Regions from separate parts of the Clostridium tanneri genome, predicted to be linked through region 1. Evidence: a T-box and tRNA genes for the amino acid it is inferred to sense, from the RefSeq annotation. Region 1 holds a T-box; the other holds one or more tRNA genes.

What was found. A T-box is a leader RNA that pairs with one kind of tRNA and senses whether it is charged. The one in region 1 lies ahead of metG (methionine--tRNA ligase), so its partner is inferred to be a tRNA-Met.
Region 2: it encodes a tRNA-Met, which carries the amino acid that the T-box ahead of metG (methionine--tRNA ligase) is inferred to sense. The anticodon was not compared.

What each region holds. Positions count from the first base shown of each region.
Region 1 covers NZ_JARUJP010000020.1:24,932-32,550, forward strand. The annotation lists gene rluF (23S rRNA pseudouridine(2604) synthase RluF) at 1-362, opposite strand, end outside; gene P8V03_RS14875 (glucosaminidase domain-containing protein) at 646-2,133, shown strand; gene P8V03_RS14880 (hypothetical protein) at 2,196-2,384, opposite strand; gene P8V03_RS14885 (metal-binding protein) at 2,397-2,639, opposite strand; gene P8V03_RS14890 (nucleoside recognition domain-containing protein) at 2,810-3,388, shown strand; gene P8V03_RS14895 (spore maturation protein) at 3,401-3,919, shown strand; T-box leader at 4,051-4,308, shown strand; gene metG (methionine--tRNA ligase) at 4,393-6,327, shown strand; gene P8V03_RS14905 (TatD family hydrolase) at 6,634-7,434, shown strand.
Region 2 covers NZ_JARUJP010000011.1:100,748-108,366, reverse strand. The annotation lists gene spoIIE (stage II sporulation protein E) at 1-1,183, opposite strand, end outside; tRNA gene P8V03_RS11050 (tRNA-Met) at 1,516-1,592, opposite strand; tRNA gene P8V03_RS11045 (tRNA-Met) at 1,604-1,679, opposite strand; tRNA gene P8V03_RS11040 (tRNA-Leu) at 1,684-1,772, opposite strand; tRNA gene P8V03_RS11035 (tRNA-Met) at 1,779-1,855, opposite strand; tRNA gene P8V03_RS11030 (tRNA-Met) at 1,867-1,942, opposite strand; tRNA gene P8V03_RS11025 (tRNA-Leu) at 1,947-2,035, opposite strand; gene P8V03_RS11020 (S1 domain-containing RNA-binding protein) at 2,224-2,634, opposite strand; gene P8V03_RS11015 (FtsB family cell division protein) at 2,698-2,970, opposite strand; gene yabQ (spore cortex biosynthesis protein YabQ) at 3,055-3,465, opposite strand; gene yabP (sporulation protein YabP) at 3,474-3,764, opposite strand; gene P8V03_RS11000 (RNA-binding S4 domain-containing protein) at 3,813-4,076, opposite strand; gene P8V03_RS10995 (HU family DNA-binding protein) at 4,154-4,528, opposite strand; gene yabN (bifunctional methyltransferase/pyrophosphohydrolase YabN) at 4,535-5,986, opposite strand; gene P8V03_RS10985 (putative polysaccharide biosynthesis protein) at 6,001-7,536, opposite strand.

The DNA of each region.
Region 1 (7,619 bases):
TTATTAACTATATCACCGTCGTTAGTTAGGAATATCAGTCCTTCTGAATCTTTATCTAGTCGTCCAATGGGAAAGATTCGCTTTGGATAATTTACAAAGTCAACTATATTGTTTATTACTTTTTTCTCGGTGGTACTGATTATTCCAACAGGTTTATTTAGAGCTATGTATACTCTGCCCTCTTTTTTTCTTAGTAATTTTCCATCGAGTCTTACCTCGTCATCTGGGCCAACTTTTGAGCCAGTCTCAGCTATGACTCCATTTATAGTAACTCGTTTTTCTTCTATTAGTTTATCAGCATCTCTTCTTGAGCATATGCCTTTTTCACTTATAAATTTATTTATTCTTACTGAGTTGGTCATTTCTTCATGATTTATTAGATGTTTTCTCAACTGAATAAATTCTCCCCTCTTTAATTTATTTTACAGTAAATTATTATACCTAAATTCTAAAGTATTATCTATTAAGTAAGATAATATTTATATATAGTTTATTAACTAAGGATTTAATAACGAAATTAAAGCTTAGTAAACAATTCTGTTTAAAATATATAAATACAAATTTTAAGCTTTTAAAAATAATGTTGGAAAAAACTTTTTAATTTCCTTATAATAACATTGTAGGAATGAAATTGGGGGGGTAAACATGAATAAGAGGTTAAAGGCTCTTACCTGTTCTTTAATATTTTCATTATCTTTGATTCAGTCGAAGGTTTATGCAGTTAATTATTTATCAGAAGGTTCGCCTAGGATAGATATAAATAAGGAATGGGTTGTTAAATTCAATAGTCCATTAAAAATGGAAACAGTCAATAATAAGAATATATTAGTTACTGATGATAGTGGTAAAACTATCCCTGTGAATGTATCTATAGGGGCTAGTTCAGATATTGTATTAGTAAGTCCCATAGTATCAGGATATGACCCTAATAAAAAATATAACCTAGTAATAAGTCCTGATGTTAAATCAATCTCAGGAAAAAGTTTGGGAAAAACCATAAATATGCAATTTAATACTATTAACAAATATTCAGATGGTACAAGCTATGAAGGAGTACCGCAAATAGCATCATTAAGTTTTGATTATAATTCTCTTTTATCAAATCAAAAACCAGTGTTTTTTATAAACTCTAAAAGTGGAACAGATGCACAATATAGAATATTTGTACATAACTACGCAGATAACAAAGATGTATATACGGAATTAACAGACGGATATGTATCAGCTGAAGGTGGTAAAATTACATCATCTAAAATACTAACAGGTAGTTCAAGTGGTGAGAAGTACAAAGTTGTAGTATATAGTAAGAGAGCAAACACCACAGGCGCTCATAAAGATATAAACACTGATTATGATAACTATTACGTGGATTACTTTAGAGTTGTTGATAGCACAAATATAGGAGATAGCCAAGTTTCTAATTACGGTATTACTCTTGATGAAATGATTAATATTCAGAAGAATGTAGAGTCAAAACCGGTTTTTGTAGAGTATAGCGATATGAGCAATGAAGCAAGTAAGAATCACATTAAGTATTATGTTAATCCTAGTAATTTTTTAGATAACTATGGAAAATACCAATTTTTAAAGTTAACTTACTCCGAAGGCATTACTGCAGAGGATTTAGATAACATATTAAAAGGAAAGGGCATATTAGAAGGAAAAGGACAAGTATTCTTAGATGCAGCTAAAGAGGCCAATATAAATCCTGCTTATCTAGTTTCTCATGCGCTATTAGAAACGGGAAATGGAAAATCTCAATTAGCTAATGGGGGAATTAACGATAGTAGTGGTAACCCATATTACGGTGTGCCAGTATATAATTTTTTTGGAATAGGTGCTTTTGATGTAGAGCCTAATTTGAATGGAACTAGAACTGCCTATGAAAATAAATGGTTTTCTCCGGAAGAAGCGATTATGGGAGGAGCAAAATGGATTTCACCAAGATACATAAATAATCCAAATGGTAAACAGGACACATTGTATAAGATGAGATGGAATCCTGAAAAGCCTGGAACTCACCAGTATGCAACTGATGTTTCTTGGGCATATAAGCAAATTCCACGAATGTATAATATTATGTCTCAAGTTAAAAATCCTGTATTAAGTTTTGAGATACCTAAGTATAAGTAGGAATATAAATAATAAGCAGCTAGATTTACTGGTAAATCTAGCTGCTTATTATTTATATTATGTTATTCAAGAATACCTTCTTCTTTTAAAATTGTTTCGAGTTGTGATACTTTTTCTGCAAGAAACATAAATTTTTCTTTTAAAACATCTTTAGGAAGGTTTTCGTTGTTAAGACTTTTCTCCATGTATTCAATAGTTGAAAGAGCCTCATCAATATCCTGTTGAGCTAATTTTAAGTTATTTTCCTTCATATGAACTCTCCTTTAGTTTAGCATATTTTTAGCTTTATTAAATCCATCCTCATCTATAAATGGTGCACAAAACTCGAAGGTTTTCTCATAGCCGCAACTTGAACAGATACAATCACATACGTCATAAGGTACGTCATCAACAATATCAATTTTTAAGCTTTCAGCTATGTACCCTCCACCACATATTTCACAAGGAGTATCATTTATAACATAGTACTCACTTTCTATATACTTCATTATATCCTTAATGGTCATCTCTAACCTCCAATTATAAAAATAATGCACATCATAAATGTTAACATTCTTAAAATTTATTTTCAATAGTAAATAGAATGAAAGCATAATATTTATGCAATACTGGCTAATTTCTATCATATACATTAATGATAAGTAGTGTCAACAATTAATAAAAGGAGAGAAACAATATGATTAACTTTATATGGTTTTCTATTTTAGCTATCGGAATTATTTTTGGTATTGTTACTGGAAGGGGAGCAGAGGTATCAAAATCTATTATAGTATCAGCAGATTCAACAGTAAAACTTGTTATTGGACTAGCTGGTATTATGTGTTTATGGTGTGGAGTTGTGAAAGTTGCAGAAAGAAGCGGTCTAACAGATAAACTGGCAAAGCTGCTAAGGCCGTTGTTAGGACTAATTTTTAAGGAAGCTGCCAGGGATGAAAAGGCAATGGGAGCTATAGTTATGAATCTTACTGCTAATATGATGGGATTGTCTAATGCAGCAACCCCTTTTGGAATAAAAGCTATGGAGGAACTAAAACGACTTAATAAGAATAAAGATGGTGTAGCTAGTAATGATATGGCCCTATTTTTAGTTTTAAATGCAGCTTGTGTTCAAATAATACCAACTACAGTTATCTCTATACGTGCAGCTGTTGGTTCTCAAAATCCAGCAGAAACTATAATACCATCAATTATTACTACTGGAATAGCGGCTATATTTGGAGTAACAATGTGCAAAGTACTTCAAAGGTATTTTTAAGGAGGAAATAGCATGGATTACATCATAAAATCGATAATCCCCATTATTATTTTCTTAATCGTTGCCTATGGAATGATTAAGAAGGTAAAAGTGTATGAATGCTTTGTAGAAGGTGCAAAGGAAGGACTATATATATGTGTTAGAATTTTTCCTTACTTATTAGCGATGATTATAGCAGTTGGGGTCTTTAGGGAATCTAATGCATTAGATTATTTCATAAGTATAGTGAAACCAGTGGTTAAGTTCATAGGGCTTCCGCCGGAGGTTGTGCCTTTAGTGCTCGTTAAGCCCTTATCAGGAAGTGGAGCAATGGGGATTTTTGCAGAAACATTAAATAAGTTTGGTGCTGATAGTTACATAGGGAGAGTTGCATCAATAATTATCGGGTCTACTGAAACGATATTTTATACCCTTACTGTATACTTTGGAGCTGTTGGGATAAAGAAAATACGACATACCCTTTGGGTAGCTATAATGGCAGATATGATATGTGTCATATTGGCGATAAATATTGTGAAAATTATGTTCTAAGATAAAACTTGTTTGGAAGCTAGAACTATATAGAATTAGTAAAAAATAAAACTATTAGGTGTAAAAAGGAATATTTATTAAAAATTTAGACATCATATTGACAGTATAGAATATATAACATATTATTAATTTAAAATGCTATGAAGGAAAGAGTAGTAAATGAAAATGTCTAAAGAGAGTCGGAAGTGGTGAAAACCGATGACACAATAGTTTATGAACATGGCTCCAGAGCAGGTTATCTAAAAATAGAGTAGGATAGCACGGAAGCAACCGTTATTTTGCAGGGTAATAAGGAATTTTAGGAGAATGCTAAATTTCAATTACTTATTGAGGTCTTTATCGCGAGGTAAGGATAAAATAGAGTGGTAAAGCGTAAGCACGCCTCTATATGAAGGATATCTTCATATAGAGGCTTTTTATTATAAAAATCTAATGTCAAAGTTAAAAACTGAAAAATAAAGGAGGAAAAATTAATGAACAAAAAAACATATTATATTACTACACCGATTTATTATCCATCAGCAAAGTTGCATATAGGAAACACTTATACTACTGTAGCTGCAGATGCTTTAGCAAGATTTAAAAGGCTTACAGGTTATGAAGTAATGTTTTTAACAGGTACTGATGAACATGGTCAAAAGATACAAAGACTAGCAGAGGCTAAAGGGGTTACTCCGATACAATATGTGGATGAAATAGTAGCAGGTATCAAGGATCTATGGGGAATGATGAATGTAAGCTATGATAAGTTTATAAGAACAACAGAGGATTATCATATAAAAGCTGTTCAAGATATCTTTAAGAGACTATATGATCAAGGAGATATATATAAGGACTCTTATGAAGGATGGTACTGTACACCTTGTGAATCCTTTTGGACAGAAACTCAGCTAGCAGATGGAAAGTGTCCTGATTGTGGAAGACCTGTTGAAAAGGCAAAAGAAGAAGCATATTTCTTCAAAATGTCGAAGTATGCCCCAAAGCTTATTGAGCATATAGAAAACCATCCAGAATTCATTCAACCAGAATCAAGAAAAAATGAAATGATAAATAATTTCTTAAAGCCTGGACTTCAAGATCTTTGTGTATCAAGAACTTCATTTGATTGGGGAGTTCCTGTAACTTTTGATGAAAAGCATGTTGTATATGTTTGGATAGATGCCTTAGCGAATTATATAACTGCATTAGGATATGCAGGAGAAAATAATGAACTATATAACAAATATTGGCCTGCAGATGTGCATTTAGTAGGTAAAGATATTTTAAGATTCCATACTATTTATTGGCCAATTATGCTTATGGCCCTAGGAGTTCCACTTCCAAAACAGGTTTTTGGTCATGGCTGGCTTTTAGTAGACGGTGGAAAAATGTCAAAATCTAAAGGAAACGTTGTGGATCCAGTAGTTTTAGTAAACCATTTCGGGACAGATCCTGTAAGATATTACCTACTAAGAGAAATTCCTTTTGGATCAGACGGTTTATTTAACAATGAGATATTTATAAAGAAGATAAACTCAGATTTAGCAAATGACTTAGGTAATCTTTTATCAAGAACTTGCACAATGGTAGAAAAATATTTTGATGGTATAATACCAGCACCAACAGCAAAAGATGTTATTGATAACGAACTTATAAACCTTGCTTTGGAAACTCCTATAAAGGTAGAAAAGAATATGAATAACTTGAGAATTCCTGAAGCATTAGATAGTATATGGGAGCTTATATCAAGATCTAACAAATATATAGATGAAACTACTCCATGGATACTTGCAAAGGATGAATCAAATAAAGAAAGACTTGGAACAGTGCTTTATAACTTAGCAGAATCCTTAAGAATAACTTCCGTATGTCTTTCAGCCTTCCTTCCTGAAACAAGTGAAAAAATCAATAAGCAGTTAAATGTAGAGCTAACTAGTTGGAATAGTGTAGCCGCTTTTGATGGAACCAGTGCAGGAACAAAGGTTAATAAGGGAGAAATCATATTCCCAAGAATAGACGTAGAAAAGAAAATTGAAGAGTTAAATGCTCTTAAAGAACAGCAGTTAGGTGAGAATAAACCTAAAATGCAACCTTTAAAAGAAGAGATAACGATTGAGGATTTTGAAAAAATAGACTTAAGAGTAGTTAAGGTTTTAGAGTGTGAACCTGTAAAAGGAGCTAAAAAACTTCTTAAGTTAAAGGTTGAATTAAATGGAGAGGAAAGACAGGTAATATCAGGTATAGCTAAACATTATAAACCTGAAGATTTAGTAGGAAAATATGTAGTATTAGTTGCTAACTTGAAACCTGTTAAGCTTAGAGGGGAACTTTCACAGGGAATGATACTAGCAGCTTCTACAGATGATGATAGTAAGTTATTTACAGTTTCTATACCTGGAGAACTTCCAACTGGAAGCGTAGTTAGATAAAAGTATATAAATTATCATTTACTATGAGGATTATTAGAAGAAAGACTGATTATAGAACAAATTGATTTAGAAATACCCTATATGATAATAATCCTATGGGGTATTTTTATTAACAAAACTTGTAAATAAGTAGGGAATTTTGTTTACATGAGAAGTTAAATGAGTTTTTACTAAAAATAGCTTGACTATAATTGAAAATGTAATAAAATGGTAATATATTGGTGGCTGTCAATTTTACATATATTTTCTAGGTTAACTAAAAACAAAAGAGTTTACACTTAAGTGTTTGAAATGGAGAAGATACAGATGATGGATAACATTGAACTAGATAAAGCAATTAAAATATTTGATGCTCACGCCCATTATGATGATGAACAGTTTGATGAAGACAGAAATTTAGTAATAGAAGAGCTTAAAAAAAACAATGTAATAGGAGTTCTAAATTGTGGAGCATCTTTAGAGGGATGTGTTCAATCTGTTAACCTTGCTGATAAATACGATTTTTTTTATGCAGCAGTAGGCATACATCCTGAACATGCAGATAAATTCGGAGAGGATACGTTAGTCGAACTAAAAAAGTTGGCTAAGAATGAAAAAGTTAAAGCTATAGGAGAAATAGGGCTGGACTATTATTGGGAGGAGAATCCAGATAGAAAGATACAGAAGGAAGTATTTATAAGGCAAATGGAGTTGGCAAAGGAACTAAATCTGCCAGTAATAATACATGATAGGGATGCCCATGAGGATACTCTGAACATAATAAAACAATTTAAAGGAGTAACTGGAGAAATTCATTGTTTTTCTGGAAGCGTAGAGTTTGCCAGGGAGTGTCTAAAGTTAGGTTATTACATAGGTTTTACTGGTGTTATAACATTTAAAAATGCTAGAAAGATTATAGAAGTAGTTAAAGAAGTTCCTATTGATAGAATACTATTAGAAACAGATTGTCCGTACATGGCTCCAGTTCCTTTTAGGGGGAAAAGAAATAGATCTGAATACATTAGGAATATGATAGAAAAGGTGGCAGAAATTAAAGATATTAAACCAGAAGAGGTAAGTAATTGGACTATTTTCAATGTTGAGAAGTTGCTAAACATAAGAAAGTAGTGTAAAATCAAAAAGGAATATCTATAATATTAACAAAAAATTAATTTTTGTCATAAAGATTCTCCATAGAGAATATAATTATAATAGTTTAACAAAATTCCACCGAAAGCCGTATTAGACTGTTAAAATAATTTGCTATCATAATATTTTATTTTTTTAGTTTTATGCAGGTATGTGCATTAAAC
Region 2 (7,619 bases), on a different contig from region 1:
TGGATTTCATATTACAATCTGCACAAACTCTGTCCGCAAGATTTTCTATTAACGCACTACTCTTATTCTTTAGAGTAAGTTTGTCGTTGTCAGCTAGTTTTTCAAGAGTATGGGACATGTTACCTAATACATCTGCAAAACTATTTAGTTTGTCCATTAATATTTCTTTAATCTTTTCAGCATAGTTTTCTCTGAGATGTTCCTCTTTTTTCTGCCAGTCTAATTCTAACTCCAACTTTTTATAGAACTTTTCAGGAATAGCAATAAATACTGTGCTGCTTAGAACAACCTCTATGATCTTGAATTGTACACCTATATCCGAATACATCTTGAGTACTGCAAAGGCTACTAAATAAGCTAAGGCGCTCATCAATTTTCCTGTTTCCCTAAATATACCAGATATTAATCCACACAAACCGTAAACGCCAATAAAGGTAATCATATCATTAGATGTCACACCAATTATGGTACCCATAGCTACTCCCGCAGCTGCACCAGAAGAACTTCCTTTTATGTACCCAACTACTAGAATAAATGTTAAAGCTATTATATTCCTTAAAGATACCCCTTGAATACTTGTCCCCCATGTTCCTGCAATAGCTAAGGATATAGTTATACACATACTGATTATTTCTTCATTACTATATAAATGTCTAGTTTTTAACTCCTTGAAGCATATTATAGAATAATTAATAATAAAATATAGTGGAAATATGCACATGACTTCAAAAAAAGAGTTTAAAAAAGCTATTACAAATGCAATTTTAACAATAAGTAACTTATAAAATAAAATTTCTATAAAAGCAACACCAAATATTAGTAATAATTTCCTTTTTCTATCCATATACTTTATTATATGAGTTAAGAGCATTAAAGAAGCAGTTATTATAAAATACATAGGCAAATTCTTAACATTGTTATATAACGAAACATATCCTAATAACGTACCACAACCTGATACTAATGCTATCCTTCGCTCCTCTGAAACAATTACTGCAACTAGGAATGCTAATCCAAATGGAGCCATAAGATTTATCATAAGTACTCTGCCAATAAGGAAAGCTGATAAAAAATAAATACCTAACGTCATTATTATTGGTAAATCCTTAAGCCTATATTTTTTTTCCTCACCTTTTAATTTTCCAATTCTTTGATACGGAAAAAGCTCTACTCCGTACTGCATTACATACCACCCACCTTATAGAATTACTTTCTTTATTATAGCAATCGTAATTGGAAATAAATGTCATAAGGTGATATGCGTATATATTTTTTTTAGGACATATATTTCTATGTTTTTTTATAATCATGATATTTAGACAATTAAAGGGCAAAAAAAATATTTTCCAATATATTCCATGTCACATGAAATAGTTTTTTTTATATTTCAACATTATAATATATAAATTTTAATTTTAAATTAAAATTTAAGATTTATTGTTTTTTATTCGAAATTTATCTGGTAAGACTATAAGATAAGCAAAATAAAAAAACCTGTGGTTAAACCACAGGTTTTGGTAGCGGAAATAGGACTTGAACCTACGACACTTCGGGTATGAACCGAATGCTCTAGCCAGCTGAGCTATTCCGCCATATTTTAAATTGGTTGCGGGGGTAGGACTTGAACCTACGACCTTCGGGTTATGAGCCCGACGAGCTGCCAACTGCTCCACCCCGCGATATTGGTGCTGAAGACCGGAATCGAACCGGTACGGGTTTTAAGGCCCGCAGGATTTTAAGTCCTGTGCGTCTGCCAGTTCCGCCACTTCAGCGTTATATGGTAGCGGAAATAGGACTTGAACCTACGACACTTCGGGTATGAACCGAATGCTCTAGCCAGCTGAGCTATTCCGCCACGTTTTAAATTGGTTGCGGGGGTAGGACTTGAACCTACGACCTTCGGGTTATGAGCCCGACGAGCTGCCAACTGCTCCACCCCGCGATATTGGTGCTGAAGACCGGAATCGAACCGGTACGGGTTTTAAGGCCCGCAGGATTTTAAGTCCTGTGCGTCTGCCAGTTCCGCCACTTCAGCATTGTCATCACTTGTTATTTCCTGACGACATAATAAATTATATTATATATATCTACTATTGTCAACAACTTTTTTAACTTTATTTTTTATATTATTTATAAGGTTAAAATGTGTTCTATTTAGCAAGTATTATTTAGCTTTGTTATATTGAATAACATAAAAGAGGCTAATACATAGCCTCTTATAAACTAATAATTTGAAGTTCTTCTATATCCTCTACCTTTTGTGTCTTGGTGCTTTTTCAAATCCTGAAATCTCTCCTCACTATCTTTTAAGAACCTAGATAGTCTATCTTCGAAATTCCCTTGGGATTGCTTACCTTTTTCCTTTGACCAATCTATTTCAGCTGGTTTAAAGGTTTTTTTCTCTGGCATAGCCTGTTTTATTGATAGGCTTATCTTTCCATTATCATCTACTGAAATTACTTTAACCTTTACTTTGTCCTTTTCTTTTAGATGATCCCTTATATTTTTCACATAAGTATCTGACACCTCAGATATATGGACTAAACCTGTTTTACCATCAATTTCTACAAAAGCTCCAAAACTAGTAATGTTAACTACTATCCCCTCTAGTATGCTTCCTGCCTTTAAGGTCATATTAAAAAGACTCCTCCTTAAATAAAATAATGTTTATATTAAATTATAATTTAAACCTAAGTATTAATTTTTACTATCTATTACAGGAGTCTCACCTTGTTTAATAAGACCTAGTCTTTCTCTTGCTAGCTTCTCTATATACATGTCTGATTTGGACATTTTAACTTCATCCTGTAATTTCTGATTTTTTTCTTTTACCTTTTGTTCCTCTATCTTTTTATCTGATATTTGGCTTTTTATCTTATGCATAGTTATCTGTTGACTTATAAATATATAAAATACATAACAGATTATTAAAACAATGATTATACTTTTTCCTTTGATTTTATTATTCATGTGTAATCACCATATTCCCTCAAAGGAGATTATTTTTATAAAGGCCATATCTATATTTTAATTTGATTTTCAATTTTCTTCAAGCTATTTTTTATAATTTCCTTTATTTTTTCTTTTAATGCTATAAACTATAACTTGAAAAGGGTATAGTATTAAGTTTCTGCTAATTCTAAGCACCTTTCCTAGTATTCCTAATACCTTATATTGAGATTTTATGAAAATATGACTTAACAATTTAATATAAAGATATATACCTATAGCTATGCACATATAGACATATGCACCTATGTATGCATAATTTGTGTATAGCAGGAATATAAATACTACAACAGCTGTAAATATCCAAAACAAGGTATCTTCAATAAAAGTTATTATCTTGTTTACACTACTAAATCCTCTTATTAGTCTATAAGAATCGAATAATACACCAGTTATTATTCCTGCAATTAGGCTAAATATAACTAACCTAAATTGTTCACTTATTGAGATTATCATAGTTGCACCTATTTAAATAGTTTTGAAACTAAGCTTTGTTTTTCTTTTTTAATTTCACTATTAGTATAAATACAGGAATTTATAGTGCCTACTATTATAACATCCCCATTTTGAACGTCTAATTTATTCATCTTAAGTCCTGCTCCTTTGATATTAAGACTCCCTAGGTTAGTATTTAGTACTATCTGCTCTTCATTAAAGCTTATTACCTCTACTACTCCGTTTAGTATTAATCTTTTTCTATTTTCAAGATTCAGAACACTCTTTTTTTCTTCTAACTTTGTTTCTTTTTTCTCCATAACATCCCCTCCACTTGTAACTAATATATGCGAAGGTATGTTAGATTATTACTCTTCCTCCTCTTCCTCACCAGCGATAATATCATACATTCCTTGGGCATTTTCCTTGGTTACATGCTGTGCTATGTTCTTAATCTTAGCCTTTAGTACCCTATTAGCATATTGTATCTCAATAATATCTCCTTCCTTAACCTCTGTTCCTGGCTTTGCTACTTTGCCATTTATACTAACCCTACCACCTTCACAAGCTTCCTTTGCTACTGTTCTTCTTTTTATTATTCTGGATACTTTTAAATATTTATCTAGTCTCATCTCAAATTCTCCTTATCTAAAACAAAAAACCTAGATTTACACCCAGGTTTTCTGAAAATACTCTCAAAATTAGCAAATTACTTATTTACTTTATCTTTAAATTCCTTACCAGCTTTAAATACTGGAACAGTTGATTCTGGTATAGTTATTTCTTCTTTAGTTCTTGGGTTTCTGCCAACTCTTGCAGCTCTTTTTCTTGTTTCGAAAGTACCAAATCCAACTAGCTGAACCTTATCTCCATTCTCAAGTGTCTCTTCAACACTTTCTATAAATGCCTTTAAAGCTGCTTCTGCATCTTTTTTTGTTATTTTTGACTTTTCTGCTATGCTTGCAATTAATTCTGACTTATTCACCTTTTTTACCTCCTTAATATTGAGTATGCCTATACACCAGCATACTAGCTTATTCTGCACGGATTTTAAAAATCCTTCTTTTTTATAGAGTTTTTGCATATAAATCTAAATTTTCTTACACTTAGCCTCTTCCCAAAGCTCATCCATTTGTTGAAGTGTCATATCTGCCATATCAACATCTCTGGACTTTGCTATTTGTTCTATGTATGCAAAACGATTTATAAACTTCTCTATAGTATAATTTAATGCAAACTCAGGGTCTATGTCAAGGAATCTTGCAACATTTACGGAAGCAAATATCAAATCCCCTATTTCTTCTGTTATTTTTGCCCTGTTTTTCCCTTTATATACATTCTTTACTTCATAATATTCTTCTAAAACTTTTTCTAGTGCACACTCTACTCTATCCCAGTCAAAACCAACCTTTGCAGCCTTTTTTTGAATCTTCTCTGCTCTTATCAAAGCAGGAAGACTCTTAGCAACATGTTTTAATTCATCTGTGTAACTTTCAAGTCCCTGTTCTTTCTTTTTAATCTCATCCCAATTTTCTAATACCTCTTCAGAATTGTTAACACTCAATGTTCCAAAAACGTGCGGGTGCCTTCCTATCATTTTACTACATATAGCTTTAATTACATCATTTATGTTAAAGAACCCTTCTTCCCTACCTATTTGAGCATGAAATACCACTTGAAGCAATACATCTCCTAACTCCTCCACTAACTTATCATCATTTTTTTCGTCTATAGCCTCTAAAACTTCATAACTTTCTTCTACAAGATACTTCTTTAGGCTATCATGTGTTTGTTCCCTGTCCCAAGGACATCCTTCCTCTGACCTCAAGGTATCCATTATAACCAATAGATCATTAAAATCATTTGTTGAACTTAGGTCTTTAGGTATATATAGAGAGGTTAGGTAATCTATGTCACTCTGCCTGTCTAACTCATACAGAGGAATCTTTCTCACGCTCTCCATGCCTTTTATACCAGCAGCCCTAACAAAATATATCTCCATATCATCTTTATAGTATTCCATTAATGCAAGCTTTACCTCTGAAGCAATAAATTTATCGTATACCTGGGTTATTACTGTTCCAACTCTCTTATCTAAAACTTGACTCCTTATGTCAAAGGCATCTATTATTTTAAGTCCTTCTACAGGATCTATCTTTAAACTTTCCATAAGTGCATCTACAAAGCTTACTGCAGTCATCAATTCTGTTGCTACACTATTATTTTCACAGAGTTTTATTAGTATACTTACAGACTTTTCTGCAACTAGTGGATGACCGGGTACAGCATATACTATATTACCGAACTCTTCATGAGCACTTATTAAGTCTTCTGCAATAGAGTTATATACTTCTTCAAAGCTTTCCGATCTATCATATAGGTAATCATAACTTTGAAACTCTATATTGTTATTCTTTAAATATTCTACAGTGGGATGCTTTTCTGTTCTTAGATATACTCTTGATGAATTTCTAAGTGCCTCTACTGTTCCTATAGTAAGAGCGTCTTTGTCTCCTGGTCCTAAGCCTACTATTTTAATCATCTGTATTCTCTCCTTTACCTTTTAAGAAACCTATTTTTTATATAGCTGTACTTGAATATCCCAAATACAACTACTAACACCGAGTATACAACTACTCCCGAAAGAATAGCTGCTAAACAGGCTATTCTACTACTTATGGTATAATTATAGACATTCATATAAATAATTACAACAGCTATTACCATTAAAAGGGCTGCAAATAATGGCTTTACCACTATTTCAAATGTCTTGATATCTACTTTTAATTTTCTTTTTAATAATCTTATATTTAAAGCAGAGGCAACAATATATCCTGCTGTACTTCCTATTATAGCCCCATATATATTAATATGACTCATCGGTACCATAAATAATGTTATAAATACTTTTATTATACAACCTATCCCTAAGTTTATTACAGGAAGTATATATAAGCCTACTCCTTGTAGAATAGATGTGGAAGTCTGTGCAATTATTATAAAAGGAACAGCTAGTGCAGAGTATTGTAGTATTCTGAATCCGTCAGATTGTCCTGGAAATATTAAATCTAAAATAGGATAAGCAAGACTAAATAGTCCTAGACAAGAAGGTAATGCTATAATCATAGAAGTTTTAAGAGCTAAGTCTACTTTAGCCACTACCTCAAATCTTTTATTGAGTATATATGATTCTGCAATTATCGGCACAAGAGATGCACACAATGCTGCAGATAGGGTAAGTGGAACGTTAGTTAAAATAAAAGCCTTGCCGGTAAGTTGTCCATATAATATAGTTGACTCTCTATACGTAAATCCAGCCTCTAGTAGTTTTTGAGGAACCAATGCTGAATCTATAAGGCTCATTACACTGCTTACAGTTGCTCCTAAGGATACAGGAATTGCTATATATAACAGTTTACTTAAAACATCTACATTATCCCTAATCCTTTTTACTTTAAACTCTTTTCTTACGCCAACATATTTTATCAGAAGATATATTCCTCCAAATATTCCCCCAGCTGCAGCACCAAGGGCGGCACCGCCTGCAGAATATTCAATTCCTCTAGGTAATAGCAAGTATGCAAGTCCAACTCCTACTACCACTCTTCCAATCTGCTCTATAATTTGTGAAACTGCAGTATAATTCATGTTTTGCAGTCCCTGAAAAAAACCTCTAAAAGCACTCATTATTGATATAAATATAGGTGCGAAAGCAATACCTATTAGCGAGTAATAAGATTTATTATCCCACTTTAGAAATTCAATAATTGGTCTTGAAAATATTAGGAGAGCTGCAGTAAATCCTATCCCCATAATAACCATAAGAAGCATGGCTTTCCTAAAAACCAAAATCGCTCCTTCATCATCATTAAAAGCCTTTCTTTCAGAAACCATCTTAGATATGGCTACAGGTATACCAGATGCTGTTGCAATAAAAAACATATAAAGAGGAAAGGACATTTGGTAATAACCTATACCCTCATCTCCAATAAGCATCTGCAGTGGCCATCTAAAGAATAGACCTAAGAATTTGGATAGAATTCCTGCCACTCCTAAAATAACAGTACCTCTTATAAGTGATTGTTTTTTCATAAAAATACCCCCGAAACAGTATGATGACAATTACCTTGCCTTAATGTTTTCCACTTTAAAACTAAATCAATAAAGGATTTACC